2 regions of the Dactylosporangium darangshiense genome follow, and region 2 is predicted to be linked to the other one. Evidence: riboswitches for the same ligand, from Rfam matches in the RefSeq annotation. Region 2 holds a riboswitch; the other holds the start of a gene.

Region 1 (7,779 bases), on a different contig from region 2:
CCGCTGATCATCCTCGTGGCCTTCCAGCTGGACAGCAACAGCAACGACGGTGGCGGCGGCCAGAACGGGGAGTTCTCCCGGCTGTCGGACCTGGCCACGTCCGGCGGGCCGAACTTCACCCTGTTCACCCTGCTGGTCTCGGCGGGCTTCCTGCTCGTCGTGGTCGTCGCGCTGTTCTGCGGCGACACCATCGCCAGCGAGGCGAGCTGGGGCAGCCTGCGCTACCTGTTGGCGATGCCGGTGCCGCGGGCCCGCCTGCTGGGCATCAAGCTGGCGGTCTCGCTGCTGTACAGCCTGCTGGCGATCCTCACGCTGGTGGTCACCGCGCTGGTGGCCGGGACGCTGCGCTACGGCTGGGCGCCGCTGAGCGCACCGATCGGCGGTGAGATCCCGGCCGGCACCAGCCTGGTGCGGCTGATGGAGATCGTGGCGTACCTCTGCGTGTCCCTGCTGGTCGTCGCCTCGCTCGCGTTCCTGCTGTCGGTGTCGACGGACGCGCCGCTGGGCGCCGTCGGCGGCGCGGTGCTGCTGCAGATCCTGTCGAACATCCTCGACCAGATCACCGCGCTGGGAAACCTGCGCAACGTGCTGCCGACGCACTACGCCGACGCCTGGCTGGGCCTGCTGTCCAGCCCGATGCAGACCGGCGACCTGGTCAAGGGCTGCGTGGCGGCGCTGGCGTACGCCACCGTGTTCTTCTCCCTTGCCTGGTGGCGTTTCCTGCGCAAGGACGTGGTCAGCTGACCGCCATTGGACGGGCCGCTACCGACCGGTAGGGTGCCCGTCCATGCGGATCTCCGCCCTCGGTGGCGCGTGCGTGTTGGTCGCGGGGCTCGCCGCCCTGGCGGCGGGCCTCTACTACGACCAGGCGCACCTCGTGCAGTGGACCCACTTCGCGCAGAGTTCCAACGTGACGCAGGGCCCGACCGAGGTGGAGACCGCCCGGATCTTCACGCTGCTGGGCGCGGTCGCGAGCGGATTCGCCGCCGCGATCGCGCTCGGCAGCACCGTCCTGGCCCGCCTGGGCGGGCGCACCGGCCAGTGGGTCCTGCGCCTGATCGCGGTCCTGCTGCTCGTCGTGATGCTGCTGATCTCCGTCGCGGTGATCGTGGGCTCGTTCACCGGCGAGGCCCCGGTCGCGATCATCGAGACCCCCTGGTGGCTGCTCACCGCCGAGTGGGCGGCCGTGGTCGTCGCCGTGCTGGGCGCCGGCACCACCACCGCGCAGCTGTGGCGGTTCGTCCCCGAGTCGTGAAGGTCCGGTGCGCGGGGCTCGTCCGGCTGCTCAGGCGGCCGGGTCCGGCCCGGAGTAGCCGGGCATCGTGAGCATCGGCGGGCGGTCGGGGTGCGAAACGGCCGTCACCCGCGGTACCACTGCGGAATCGTGCCGCTCGAACTGCGTCAGCGTCGGCCAGAGCGCGTGGCCGGGTGAGACGCGGGCGTTGATCGTGTGCACGATCGTCGCGGCCATCCGGCCCAGTGCCGCCGTGTCCTGATGGCCGTGCGTGCGCTGGCCCAGGTCGACCTGCGCGACCGCGTCCAGCCCGTGCGCGCGGAACGTGTCGATGAGCAGGCCGGTCTCCACGCCGTAGCCGGCCGCGAACGGCAGCGACTCGAGCAGCGTGCGGCGGGCCGCGTACTCACCGGCCAGCGGCTGCACCACGCCCGCGAGCTGCGGGAAGTGGGCGTTGAGCAGCGGGCGGGCGGCCAGCTCCGTGACCCGGCCGCCGCCGGCGGCGGAGACGTCCAGCAGCGGGCGGTCGTAGAAGGCCTTGACCATGAGCGTGGCCGGGTCGGCGAAGAGCGGGCCGAGCAGGCCGGTCACGAAGTGCGGGCGGAAGTCGGTGAGGTCGGCGTCGACGTACACCAGGATGTCGCCCTTGGTGATCGCGAGCGCCTTCCACAGCACCTCGCCCTTGCCCGGCCGGGAGCCCGCGCCCGGCAGGATGTCGTCGCGGTGGTGCACGGTGGCGCCGGCCGCCGCGGCGACCTCCGCGGTGCGGTCGACCGAGCCGGAGTCGACGACGATGAGCTCGTCGACGAGCGGGCCGAGGGTGCGCACGCCGGTGACGATCTCGCCCACCGTCGGCTCCTCGTCGAGCGCCGGCAGGACCACGCTCACCCGCGTGTCGCCCTTGGCCTCGAGCAACTCCTCGGCGGGCCAGTCCGGCCAGCGGGACGTGCGCCGTGCGAACCACTCGGCCGCGATCGGGTGCATGGGTGAAACGCTAGCCGCGTCCAGGTCGTGAGATGACTCATACCCGGCCGCGGGTGGCGCCCCTTACACTCAACAGAAGCGCACAACCACAACTGAATACCTCATCCAGAGGGGCAGAGGGACACGGCCCGATGAAGCCCCGGCAACCCCTGCGAGAGCGTCTCGAAGACGAGGCCCGCCCGCGGTAGGTGCCAAATCCGTCCCGGCGCACGCCCGTGTGCCTTGGGAAAGATGAGAGGAAGGCCTCGCCATGACCTCGACGCTCGGTGTCTTCACCGACTCGCCCGCTCGCAACCTCGTCTGCCGCGGCTGCGGTGCCACCTTTCCGCTCGCGGCGCAGCACGCCTGTTACGAGTGTTTCGGCCCGCTCGAGGTCGGCTACGACGCCGAGGCGCTGGCGCGGGTGACCCGGCAGCAGATCGAGGCCGGTCCGCAGAACATCTGGCGGTATGCGCCGCTGCTGCCCGTCGGCGTCGACCCGGCCACCCGCGTCACCCTGGACCCGGGGCTGACCCCGCTGGTGAAGGCCGACGGTCTGGGCAAGGAGCTCGGGTTCACCGCGCCGCTGTACGTCAAGGACGACTCGGCCAACCCGACGCACTCGTTCAAGGACCGGGTCGTCTCCGTGGCGCTGACCGCGGCCAAGGCACTGGGCTTCACGCGGTACTCCTGCGCCTCCACCGGCAACCTCGCCAACTCCGTCGCCGCGCACGCGGCCCGCGCCGGCGTCCCGTCGACCGTGTTCATCCCGGCCGACCTGGAGCCCGGCAAGGTCGTCATGACGGCGGTGTACGGCGGCGAGGTCGTGGCCATCGAGGGCTCCTACGACGAGGTCAACCGGCTGTGCTCCGAGCTCACCGAGACCGACGAGTTCGAGGACACCGCGTTCGTCAACGTCAACGTCCGGCCGTTCTACGCCGAGGGCTCCAAGACGCTCGGGTACGAGGTCGCCGAGCAGCTCGGCTGGCGCATCCCGGCTCAGGTGGTCATCCCGATGGCCAGCGGCGAGCTGCTGACCAAGATCGACAAGGCGTTCGTGGAGCTGGTCGAGATCGGCCTGGTGCCGCCGAGCGAGTGGAAGGTCTTCGGCGCCCAGTCCGCGGGCTGCAACCCGATCGCGAAGGCGCTGCACGACGGCACCGACGAGATCACCCCCGTCAAGCCGACCGGCATCGCGAAGTCGCTGAACATCGGCGACCCGGCCGCGGGTGTCTACGCGCTCGAGTCGGTGCGGCGCACCGGCGGCTGGATGGAGTACGTGGACGACGACGAGATCCGCGCCGGCATCCAGCTGCTGGCCCGCACCGCCGGCGTGTTCGCCGAGACGGCCGGCGGGGTCACCACCGCCGTGCTCAAGAAGCTCGTCGAGTCCGGCAAGCTCGACCCCAACGCCGAGACGGTCATCTTCAACACCGGCGACGGCCTCAAAACCCTCGATGCGGTCGCCGAACTAGTCGGTCCGACGCACCGTGTCAAGCCCTCGTTGAAGTCTGCTCGCGAGGCCGGCCTGCTCGGATGATTTTTTTGAGTCCGATCATTACCGAGCGTTCAGATTGAGAGAGCGCTTCCAGACTTGGGCGAGGAACGGATCGTCCGATTGGTGGAGATGATCGCCACTGAGCGTGATCGCCGGGCCGCCGTGCGCTGTGTGACGGACTTGACGACCAAGTTCCCGGGGTTCAGGATGCTCCGTGCGGGAGGACGTGTCGCCGCGAGGCCAGGACCCTGGTTCAGGCCCGCGACCACAACACCGGAGGTGTTGGCGAGCGTCCTCTCGACCAATTTCCGGGTTAAATGCATTGCTGGCTGACGGGTGGCCGGGCCACGCTGGCGGACATGGCCCTACCCACGCTCGCGATCGCCGAGGTGCGCGCCGATGACCCGGCAGCGATCGACGCCGCGTACGACGTCGTCGAGGCGTCGCAGCACGCCGACGTGCCCGACCTGCCGCCCGAATGCCGCTACCACCACCGGATGACGTTCGCGGTGCCGCCGCCGGCCCTGCGGCGGCACGTGTACCTCGCGCTGGACGGCGACACACCGGCCGGCTCACTCCAGCTCGACCTGCCCCGGCTGGACAACCTGGACAAGGCGTTCATGGAGGTCAGCGTCGCGCCCGGGTACCGGCGCCGGGGCGTCGGCCGGGCGCTGGTCCGCCACGCCGCCGCCGTGGCCCGCGACGCGGGCCGCACCGGCGTCCTCGGCTTCAGCGCGGCGCTGCCCGCACCGACCGGCTTCGCCGCCTCGTTCGGCCTGACCGACGGCCTCGTCGACGCCCGGCGGCGGTTGCTCGTCGCCGACGTCGACGAGGGCGAGCTGGACCGGCTCTACGCCGACGGCCTGGAGCGCGCGGCCGGCTACCGGATGCTGCAGTGGGGCAACGAGCTGCCGGAGGAGCACATCGACGACATCGCGGCGCTGGACAGCTCGTTCGTCGCCGAGTCGCCGATGGGCGACCTGGAGTTCGAGCCGGAGAAGGTCGACGCCGAGCGCCTGCGGCGGCAGTACGCGGCGCTCACGGCGTGGGGCGTTCGGCGGTACGAGACCGGCCTGGTGCACGAGGAGTCCGGGCGGCTCGTCGCGTGGACCGCGATGCGGGTGACGAAGACCGTGGGCTGGCACGCCTGGCAGATGATCACCCTGGTACACCCCGAGCACCGCGGCCACCGGCTGGGCGTCGTGGCCAAGGTGGCCAACCTGCGGGCGCTGCTGGCCGCCGAGCCCGCGGTGACGACCATCGACACCTTCAACGCGGCGTCGAACTCGTTCATGATCGCGATCAACGAGGCGATGGGCTTCCGGCTGCGCGAGCTGTGGTCCAACTGGCAGGGCCCGCTCCCGGCGTAGCTCGCCCGTCCGGGGTAACCGGGGTTGCCCGGCCGCGGGAACTCGTCAGATCGGCGGCGGGCCCGCCCGGCGGTGGCAGGATGGCGCCATGGAGAACTCACACCCCATGTTCACCAGCCACGCCGACACGCTGGAGCGGGCGCTGACCGCGATCGCCGAGCGTGCGTACTGGTCCAACTACCCGGAGTCACCGAGCCCGCGCATCTACGGCGAGCACGCCGCGGCCGAGGGCGAGGCCGCCTTCCGCGCCTACCTGGGCGCCGACTTCCCACTCAAGGAGCAGCCCGGCATCACCGACTGGGTCGCCACCGAGAGCTCGCCCTTCGGGATCGGGCTCGACGTGCGGTACCCTCATCTGGATCTTGATCTTGCTCTGCCCGCCCTCGCCGAGGGCATGGCCACGTGGCGTGCGGCCGGACCGCAGGCCCGCGCCGGCGTGTGCCTGGAGATCCTCGCGCGCCTGCACCGGGCCTCGTTCGAACTCGCCAACGCCGTGCACGCGACCACCGGCCAGGCGTTCGTGATGGCGTTCCAGGCCGGCGCGCCGCACGCGTTCGACCGCGCGCTCGAGGCGGTCGCCTACGCCTACCGCGAGATGACCCGCACCCCGGCGACGGCGGACTGGGAGAAGCCGGCCGGCAAGGGCCAGACGCTGCACATGTCCAAGACCTTCCACGTGGTACCGCGGGGCGTCGCCCTGGTCGTCGGCTGCAACACGTTCCCGACCTGGAACTCCTACCCCGGCTTCTTCGCGTCCCTGGTGACGGGCAACGCCGTGATCGTCAAGCCGCACCCGCGCGCGGTCCTGCCGCTGGCGATCACCGTGAAGATCGCCCGCGAGACGCTCGCCGACGCCGGCTTCGACCCCAACCTCGTGCTGCTGGCCGCCGAGGCGCCCGGCGAGGGGCTGGCCAAGACGCTCGCGCTGCGCCCCGAGGTGCGCATCATCGACTTCACCGGCTCGACCGAGTTCGGCGACTGGCTGGAGGCCAACGCCCGGCAGGCCGTCGTGTACACCGAGAAGGCCGGCGTCAACACCGTCGTGGTCGACTCCACCGACGACTTTGCCGGAATGTGCCGCAACATCGGATTCTCACTGGTGCTGTACTCCGGGCAAATGTGCACGACTCCGCAGAACATTCTCGTCCCGGCCGGCGGCATCGCCACCAACGAGGGCCACAAGAGCCTCGACCAGGTCGCACAGGGCATCGCGGACGCCGTCGGGCGGCTCACGGCCGACGCAGCAAAGGGCGTCGAACTCACCGGCGCCATCGTCAACGACGGCGTGTTGGAACGGCTCCGGAAAGCGGCCGGAGTTGGCGAGCCGGTGCTCGAATCCTCAGACGTTTCTCATCCCGCATATGCCGGCGCTACGGTGCGTACTCCACTCATCCGCAAACTCGGCGCGGCCGACGAGCAGACCTATGGCACGGAGTGGTTCGGCCCCATTTCCTTCGTTGTTGGAACCGATTCCACGCCGGGGAGTTTGCGGATCTTCGCCGACACCGTCGGCAAGAAGGGTGCATTGACCGCTTCGGTGTATTCGACTTCGCCGGACGTCCTCGACGCGATGGAAGAGGCCGCGCTGCTTGCCGGTGTGCATTTGTCAGTCAACCTTACCGGCGGCGTCTTCGTGAACCAGTCGGCGGCGTTTTCCGACTTCCACGCCAGTGGCGCCAATCCGGCGGCCAATGCGGCGCTGACCGACGGTGCTTACGTCGCGGGCCGCTTCCGGGTCGTGCAGTCGCGCCGTCACGTGTAGCTCGAGGAGGTTACTAACACGTAGTCGCCGGGCGATGTTTGACTCTGCAAGGAAAAGTGCGGAGAAGGCATGCTCGGCGACCTTTTCGAACTGCTTGATTCGTGACCTTGCTGTCCGATTTGGGCCTGTCGTGGCTCGGGTTACCTCGTGTACCGTGCGGTTCGGTCATCGTTCCTACGCCTGCACCACCCCCGGAGCCGGCGGCCATGATCGACGGCCCGGTGCTGGTCCCCACAACCAGCCGAGTGAAGCAGCAGGACCGAAGTAGAGGAAGTGCACCGTGGCACAGGGCACCGTCAAGTGGTTCAACAGCGAGAAGGGCTATGGCTTCATCGCGGTCGACGGGGGGCAGGACGTGTTCGTCCACTTCTCCGCGATTCAGATGGACGGCTACAAGTCGCTGGAAGACGGACAGCGCGTCGAGTTCGAGATCGCGCAGGGTCAGAAGGGGCCGCAGGCCGAAGGGGTTCGCTTGCTTGCCTGACCCGAACGTCGTTTCTCCACCCCCGCCGGGGCACCGTCCTCATTGATGAGGAACGGTGCCCTGCGTCGTTTTACGCGGCATTTGCGGGGCACTTTTTCGCTTTGGGTCGTTTTGCGGCGATGTCCCGGTAGCGTTGATCATGGTGGTGAGGTGCTGGTTGCCACCTCGCCTGTCACCCCGGCTTTGCTTGCACTCGACCAGCCAGAGTGCTAAACAAGGACTTGGCACTCGCAACAGGTGAGTGCCAATGGTCGGGGCGGTGCAGTCCTCCCGGTGGGCAACCACCGCGAGGCTGGTCGTCGCGGGCTCATCCGGCCCGACCGCCCGGGGATCCCGCTGGGTCCTCGAAGGTGCGAAAGCAGGCGGTGAGCCGCAGGCCCCACGTGGGTCGAGGCGAATCGTGAGTGTCCAGGAGGACAACGCCGAATGGCCAAGATTATCGCGTTCGACGAAGAGGCGCGCCGGGGT
Region 2 (7,779 bases):
CTGACCACGATCCGGCACATCGTCGTCGTGGGCGACCAACAAGATTGGCAGACTGTCACCGCGAAGCTGCAGAAGGACGGCGTCGCGGTGCACCGCTGGGACGAGCTGCTGCAGGGCCGGCCGGACACCTTCGACTGGCCGGCCGTGGACGAGGACGACGCGGCGGCGCTGTGCTACACCAGCGGTACCACCGGAAACCCCAAGGGCGTCGCCTACTCCCACCGCTCGATCTACCTCCACTCGATGGAGGTGTGCATGGCGGAGAGCTTCGGCCTCGGCCCGCAGGTGCGCGACCTGTGCATCGTGCCCATGTTCCACGCCATGGCCTGGGGCCTGCCCTACGCCGCCCTCATGAGCGGCGCCTCGCTGGTCATGCCGGACCGGTTCCTGCAGGCCGCGCCGCTGGCCCAGATGATCGCGGCCGAGCGGCCGACCTTCGCCGGCGCGGTGCCCACGATCTTCACGGATCTGCTGGCGTACCTCGACGCCAACCCCACCGACACGTCCTCGCTCAAGGAGGTCGTCATCGGCGGCTCGGCCTGCCCGCCGGCGCTGATGCACGCCTACGCCGACCGCTACGGCATCCAGGTCATCCACGCGTGGGGCATGACCGAGATGTCCCCGCTCGGCTCGATCGCCCGCGCTCCGCACGGCCTGGAGGGGCCGGAGATGTGGGCGTACCGGTACACCCAGGGCCGCGTCCCCGCCGGCGTCGAGGGGCGCATCGTCGGCCCGGGCGGCGAGGTCATGCCGAGCGACGGCAAGTCCGTCGGCGAGCTGCAGGTGCGCGGGCCCTGGATCACCGCGCAGTACATCGGCGAGGACGGCCCCGACCCGGACAAGTTCGAGGACGGCTGGCTGCGCACCGGCGACGTCGGCACGCTCACGCCCAACGGGTACCTCACCCTCACCGACCGCGCCAAGGACGTCATCAAGTCCGGCGGCGAGTGGATCAGCTCGGTCGACCTGGAGAACGCGCTGATGGCCCACCCGGCGGTGCTCGAGGCCTGCGTGGTCGGCGTGCCCGACGACAAGTGGGGCGAGCGGCCGCTGGCCACCGTCGTGCTGCGCGAGGGCGCGAGCGCCGACGCCGCCGTCCTGCGCGAGTTCCTGTCGGAGAAGGTGGCCCGCTGGCAGTTGCCCGAGCGCTGGTCGTTCATCGAGGCGGTGCCGAAGACGAGCGTCGGCAAGTTCGACAAGAAGCGGGTCCGGGCCGACTATGCGGGCGGGACCCTGGAGGTGGTACAGATCAACGGGTGACCCGCCCGGCAAAGATCGCGCTGTTCGTCACGGCCGCCGTCATCGCGTGCGTGGTGGCGGCCTGCGGCGTGGCCTCGGTATTCAAGGACTGGGTGCCGGGGCTCGCCGGCTGCGCCGACCCGACCAAGCCGACGAAGACCGCGGTGTTCACCGAGCCGGCCCGGATCCGCCAGATGTACCCCGAGCTGGAGCCGATCCAGTCCGTCCACTGGCAGGAGCACGAGGCCCGGCCCCGCGCGTGCCCGGAGATCGGCCCGATGGACTACGAGATGAACGGCCTCGTGGTCGTCACCGACGCCAAGGCCGCCGAGCTGTCCACGACCGCGTCACCGGCGCCGTCCCCCGACATCCCCGAGGACCTTCGCCCCTTCGCCCCGCCGTCACCGCAGTGGCAGCAGATCGGGCCCGGGCTGCTGCTCGACCGGGCGTCCAGGACGGTCTATTTCACGCACGCCACTTCGTAGTGGAAGCTCACCGTGGTGACTGGACCTCGCGACCATGGTGTGAGCCGGCGGCTGCCCTACTGGGAAGATCCGCCGGAGTTCCGGATGCCTGCCCTCTAGGCCCCTCTAGGCCGACTTCTTCGCCGCGGTCTTCTTGGCCGCCGTGGTCTTCTTCGCGGGGGTGGCCTTCTTGGCCGCGGCCTTCTTGATCGGGGTCGGCTTCTTCTCCCCCTCGTCCTCCTCGTCCGACGACGCCGCGGCGGGCTCCTCGCCGCGGGCGGCGCGGGCGCGCTCGACCGAGGCGCGCAGGGCGGCCATCAGGTCCACCGCGGCGGCCGGGGCCTCCTCGGCCTCCTCGGGCTGGACGACCTCGCGGCCGGCGACCTTCGCGTCGATGACCTCCTGCAGGGCCTCGCGGTAGTTGTCGGTGTAGGTGGACGGGTCGAAGTCGGCGGCCATGGACTCGATCAGGGAGCCGGCCATCGCGAGCTCGGCCGGGCGCGCGGTGACGTCCTCGTCGAGGATGTCGAACTTCGCGGCGCGGATCTCGTCGGGCCACAGCATCGTGTTGAGGACCAGCACGTTGTCGCGCACGCGCAGGGTCGCCAGCTGCTCGCGCTGGCGCAGGGCCACCTTCACGATCGCGACCCGCTCGGTGTTGGTCAGCGCGTCGCGCAGCAGGGCGTAGGGCTTGGCGGCCGTCTGCTCCGGCTCAAGGTAGTAGGCCTTGTTGTACAGGATCGGGTCCACCTGCTCGGTGGGCACGAACTCCAGCACCTCGATCGCGCGGCTGGTGGTCAGCGGCAGGTCGGAGAAGTCGTCGTCGGTCAGGATCACCATCTCGCCGCCGCCCAGGTCGTAGCCCTTGGCGATGTCGTCGTAGGCGACCTCCTCGCCGTCGACCGAGCAGACCCGCTTGTACTTGATCCGTCCGCCGTCTTCGCGGTGCACCTGGTGGAACCGGATGTCCTTCTCCTCGGTCGCCGAGTACAGCCGCACGGCGATCGAGACAAGCCCGAAGGAGACCGCGCCCTTCCAGATCGCGCGCATGGGAAGAACCCTTTCCGCAGGATGTCGACCTTCGTAACCAGAATCGCATCGTTTCGAGCCGGGCGCGAGGAACTCGCAGGCGAACTATGGTGTGGACATGGCCGGCCCGCCCTCTCCGATGCTCGCCTCGCCCGGCGTGCTGCCCACCGGGCCCGGCTGGGCCTATGAGTTCAAGTGGGACGGCATCCGCGCGATCGCGGTGGTCCTCGAGGGCCGGACCAGGCTTTTCGCGCGCAGCGGGGCCGAGGTGACGGCCGCATACCCGGAGCTGGCCAACGTCGGGCGGGGTCTGTCGGACTCGGTGCTCGACGGCGAGGTCGTGGCCATGGACGAGGCCGGTCAGCCGTCGTTCCAGGTGCTCGCGGAGCGCATGCACGTGCGCGAGCCCAACCGGGCCGCCCGGCTCGCGGCCACCGTCCCGGTCACCTACCTGGTCTTCGATGCGCTGCGGGCGGAGGGCGAGGAGCTGGTCTCCTTGCCGTACCGAATCCGCCGGGAACGCCTCGAGCGCCTCGCGCTGGGGCCCCGCGCGGTCGTGCCGCCGTCCTTCGACGACGGCGCGGCGACCGTGGCCGCGAGCCGGGAGAACCGCCTCGAGGGCGTGGTGGCGAAGCGGGCCGACTCGCTGTACCACCAGGGAGTTCGCACGGCCGACTGGATCAAGGTGAAGCTGGACGAGAGCCGGGAGTTCGTGGTCGGCGGCTGGCGGCCGGGCAAGCGCGCGCTGGGCGCCCTGCTGGTCGGCGTGCCGACCCCCGACGGCCTCGCCTACCGGGGCCGGGTCGGCGGCGGGATCTCCGGCGCGGCCGAACGGTCGCTGCTGTCCGCGCTCGAGCCGCTGTCGACGAGCAACAACCCGTTCGGCGCATCGGTACCGCGGGAGGACGCCCGCGGCGCCGTCTGGGTCGACCCGAGCCTCGTCGTCGAGGTCAAGTTCGGCCACCGCACGCGCGACGGCCGGCTGCGCTTCCCGCGGTTCCTGCGGATCCGCCCGGACCTCGCGCCGGAGGAGGTGCACGATGCCTGACCGGCTGCGGGTCGAGGTCGCCGGCCGCCAGCTCGAGATCTCCAACCTCGACAAGGTGCTGTATCCGCGGGCCGGCTTCACCAAGGGCGAGGTCCTCGACTACTACACGCGCATCGCGCCGACCCTGCTGCCGTACCTCGAAGGCCGCCCCCTCACCCGCACCCGCTACCCCAACGGCGTCGACGGCGCCAGCTTCTTCGAGAAGAACGCGCCCGCCGGCACGCCCGACTGGGTGCGCACCGTGCGCCTGCCCGTCCCCGGCTCGTCGAAGAACCGCGAGAAGATCGACTTCATCGTGGTCGAGGAGCTGGCCACGGTCGTGTGGCTGGCCAACCTCGCCGCGCTGGAGCTGCACACCCCGCAGTGGCGCGTCGACGACGAGGGCCGGGCGCTCGACCCCGACCAGCTCGTCGTCGATCTCGACCCGGGCCCGCCGGCCGGGCTGCCCGAGTGCTACCAGGTCGCGCTGCTCATGCGCGAGCGGCTGGCCGAGGACGGGCTGTCCGCCGTGGCCAAGACCTCGGGCCGCAAGGGCATGCAGCTCATCGTGGCGCTGCCCGGCGACGAGCCCGCCGACGAGGTCAGCGGCTACGCGAAGGCCCTCGCCGAGGAGCTGGCCGCGGCGCACCCGCGCCTGGTCGTGGCCAAGATGGCCAAGCAGCTGCGCCCCAGCAAGGTGTTCATCGACTGGAGCCAGAACAACGCGTTCAAGACCACCGTCGCGCCCTACTCACTGCGTGCGGGCGAGACGCCGACCGTGAGTGCGCCGCTGACCTGGCAGGAGGTCGAGGCCGGCGAGCTCACCGCCGCCGACCTGACCCCGTCCGCCGTCCTCGACCGGGTCGCCGCGATGGGCGACCTACTGCAGGGCGGCGAGTAGCCGATCGATGTGGGCTATTTTCTCTACCGTCGCTTACACCAGGCGATCTATCGCAATGCGGCCAGGAGCCGGTCGATGTGCTCCAGGGTCGTACCGATGCCGATGCTGGCGCGGATCGCCTGAGCAGGTGCCGCGGCGGCGCCCTTGCGCGCGGCGGCCTCGGCCAGCAGGCGGCGGGTGAGCGGGTGCGCGCAGAACAGCCCGGTGCGCACGCCGATGCCGTGGTCGCGGCCCAGCTCGTCGGCGAACGCGCCCGGGTCGCGGTCCAGCAGCGCGAAGGACACGATGCCGACCCGCTCGGCATCGGCCGGGAACAGCCGCAGCTCCTCGGCGTGCGGCAGGGCGGCCAGGCCGGCCCGCAGCCGCCGGACGAGGGCCTGTTCGCGGTCGCCGTGCTCCCGCTCGCGCAGCGCGCGCAGGGCGGTGGCCAGCGCGACCGCGCCCAGCAGGTTGGGCGTGCCGGCCTCGTGGCGGGCCGGGCCGCTCGCCCAGCGCACCGCGCCGTCGTCGGCCACGTGCGCGCTCGCGCCGCCGCCGGCCAGGTAGGGCTCCGCGGCCTCCAGCCAGTCCGACCGGCCGGCGAGCACACCCGCCCCGAACGGCGCGTACAGCTTGTGCCCCGAGAACGCCACGTAGTCGGCGCCGAGCCCGGCCAGCGCGCCCGGTGCGTGCGGTGCGAGCTGCGCGGCGTCGACCGCGATCCGGGCGCCGTGGCGGTGCGCGACCTCGGCCAGCCGCCCGACCGGGAAGACCTCGCCGGTGACGTTGCTCGCCGCCGTGACGCTGACGAGCACGCTTCGGCCTCGGGTGGACCGCAGGTGCTCCTCCAGGGCCGCGACCGCCTCGTCCGGGGTGCGCGGCGCGGCAAGCCGGGCCGTGTCGCGCCAGGGCAGCAGGTTGGCGTGGTGCTCGGCGTCGAACGTGACGACCGTGGTGTCCGCGGGCAGGGCGCGCGCCAGCAGGTTGAACGCGTCGGTCGTGTTGCGCGTGAAGATCACGGTCTCGCCCGGGCCGTGACCGAGGGCGTCCGCGACGCTCTCCCGGGCCAGCTCGTACTCCCGGGTGCAGCGCTGCGACAGCGCGCCCGCGCCGCGATGGACCGAGCCGTAGTAGGGCAGCAGGTCGGCGACCGCGTCCGCGACGACCCGCAGGCACGGCGCGGTGGCGGCGATGTCGAGGTTGGCGAAGTCGACGGACCGGCCGTCGCGCAGCTTGACCTCGCCGGGGGACAGCACATCGGACACAGGGAGCACCCTTCGCTCGCGCTTGCCCGGGCACACCGCGTGCCGGGCCGGGTCATCACCCGGGGCACCCCGCCGCGAACGCGAGGGTTGCCGGCCAGCAAGCCGGGGCTTGTGCGCTGGCACTCATGACCTGAGCCGACGGTACCGCGGATAAGGTTGCGTCATGAGCGAACTCCCGCCGAATGGGACGCCCAACTCGCCCTGGGCCTCGCCGAGCGGCGCGCCCGACGGGCCGCAGCCCGAGGGGCCGCAGCCCGCGCCGGACCGTCCGTGGGGGCGACCGGACCAGCCCCCGGCGGCGCAGGAACAGCCTCCTCCCGCGGCTCCTCCTCCTCCCGCGGCTCCTCCTCCGGCGGCGGCTCCTCCTCCGGCGGCGGCCCCTCATCCGGCTGCCGCGCCGCCCTCGGCCTGGCCGTCGGCCCTGCCCGGCCTCGGGGTGCCCAACGTGACCTCGGCGGTGGAGCCGAGTACGGGGCAGCAGGAGTACCCGACGGCCGCGCTCGCGCTCGCCGCCGCGCCGCCGGCCAAGCGCTCCGACCGGCGCCGGCTGTGGACGCTCATCGGCGTCATGAGCTTCATCGCCCTGTGCGGCGTGGCCGTGCTCGCCTTCTTCGGCTTCAGCGGCGGCTGGACGGCGCTGCTCGTCGGCGTCGGCTCGGCCGTCATCCCGGTGCCGGTGCTCGTCACCTGCTTCCTGTGGCTGGACCGCTACGAGCCGGAGCCGGTGAAGTACCTGGTCTTCGTCTTCGGCTGGGGTGCCTGCGTGGCCACCGGCGTCGCGCTGGTCGTCAACACCGCCGGCAGCTACTTCGCCGAGCAGGCCGGCATCAAGGACAGCCTCGTCGCGGTGCTCCTCGCCCCGCTGATCGAGGAGAGCATGAAGGCGCTCGGCCCGGCGCTGCTGTTCTGGCGCCGCCCGCGCGCGTTCTCCGGCATCATCGACGGCATCGTCTACTGTGGACTGTCGGCGACCGGCTTCGCGATGGTGGAGAACATCCTGTACCTCGGCTTCAAGGGGTACGGCGAGACGGCCGACAAGACCGGGCCGGTCTCGGGCGCGGCCGCGCTCGTCGCCATCTTCATCGTGCGGATCCTGATGACCGGCTTCGCCCACCCGCTGTTCACGTCGATGACCGGCATCGGGCTGGGCGTCGCGTCGCGCTCGTCCACCAAGGCGGTGCGCTTCCTCGCGCCGCTCGCCGGCCTGCTGGTCGCGATGATGCTGCACGGCTCGTGGAACTTCATGTCGGTCACCGCGTCGACGAGCGCCTGGGTGCTGCTCTACGGCTACTTCACGGTGATGATGCCGATCTTCCTGTGCATGGTCGGGTTCGCCCTGTGGCTGCGCGCCAACGAGGGCCGGCTCACCGAGCGGGTGCTGGGCGAGTACGCGCGGGCCGGCTGGTTCTCCCCGCCGGAGGTCGCCGCGCTCGGCACCCTCGGCCGCAGGATCTCCGCGCGCCGCTGGGCCAAGCGCGTGGCCGGCGACGCGGGCGCCAAGGCGATGCGGGCCTTCCAGTTCGACGCCACCCGGCTCGCTCTGCTGCGCGACGGGCTGCACCGCGGCCTGGACAAGGAGCCCAAGCGGCGGATGGAGGCGCTGGCCGAGGAGCGGCAGCTGCTCATCGCGCTGGACGCCTACCGTCAGGTGTTCGTCGGGCGGGACCCGCAGTCGCCGCGGGCGGTGTGGGACGGGGCGCGCTATCACATCACGTTCCCCGACGGCGTGGTGCGCGTGCTCGACGCGCCGCCCACTCCGGTCGTCCCGGTCCCGGTGACCCTGGCGGCGCCCCCACCCATGTTCCCGGCCTACTACCGGTAGCGGCCGGTTCCTTACAGGTAGAGGCCCGTGGAGTCCGGCTCGACCCGGCGGGC

What was found. A riboswitch is a leader RNA that binds a small molecule or an ion and turns the genes downstream of it on or off. The one in region 2 is predicted to bind S-adenosylmethionine.
Region 1: another riboswitch for S-adenosylmethionine. It lies ahead of thrC (threonine synthase); the one in region 2 lies ahead of ABD901_RS10310 (aminotransferase class V-fold PLP-dependent enzyme).

Annotation. Positions count from the first base shown of each region.
Region 1 is NZ_BAABAT010000033.1:551-8,329, reverse strand. Features, by position in the region: gene ABD901_RS40585 (ABC transporter permease) at 1-744, shown strand, start outside; gene ABD901_RS40580 (hypothetical protein) at 788-1,255, shown strand; gene ABD901_RS40575 (glucosyl-3-phosphoglycerate synthase) at 1,286-2,218, opposite strand; SAM riboswitch class I at 2,317-2,456, shown strand; gene thrC (threonine synthase) at 2,469-3,737, shown strand; gene ABD901_RS40565 (GNAT family N-acetyltransferase) at 4,055-5,065, shown strand; gene paaN (phenylacetic acid degradation protein PaaN) at 5,154-6,827, shown strand; gene ABD901_RS40555 (cold-shock protein) at 7,108-7,311, shown strand; partial or broken gene ABD901_RS40550 (TCP-1/cpn60 chaperonin family protein) at 7,738-7,779, shown strand, end outside.
Region 2 is NZ_BAABAT010000004.1:107,749-115,527, forward strand. Features, by position in the region: gene ABD901_RS10285 (fatty acid--CoA ligase) at 1-1,260, shown strand, start outside; gene ABD901_RS10290 (hypothetical protein) at 1,257-1,724, shown strand; gene ku (non-homologous end joining protein Ku) at 1,830-2,753, opposite strand; gene ligD (non-homologous end-joining DNA ligase) at 2,851-3,780, shown strand; gene ligD (non-homologous end-joining DNA ligase) at 3,773-4,660, shown strand; gene ABD901_RS10310 (aminotransferase class V-fold PLP-dependent enzyme) at 4,708-5,895, opposite strand; SAM riboswitch class IV at 5,918-6,035, opposite strand; gene ABD901_RS10315 (PrsW family intramembrane metalloprotease) at 6,350-7,726, shown strand; gene ABD901_RS10320 (GroES family chaperonin) at 7,738-7,779, opposite strand, start outside.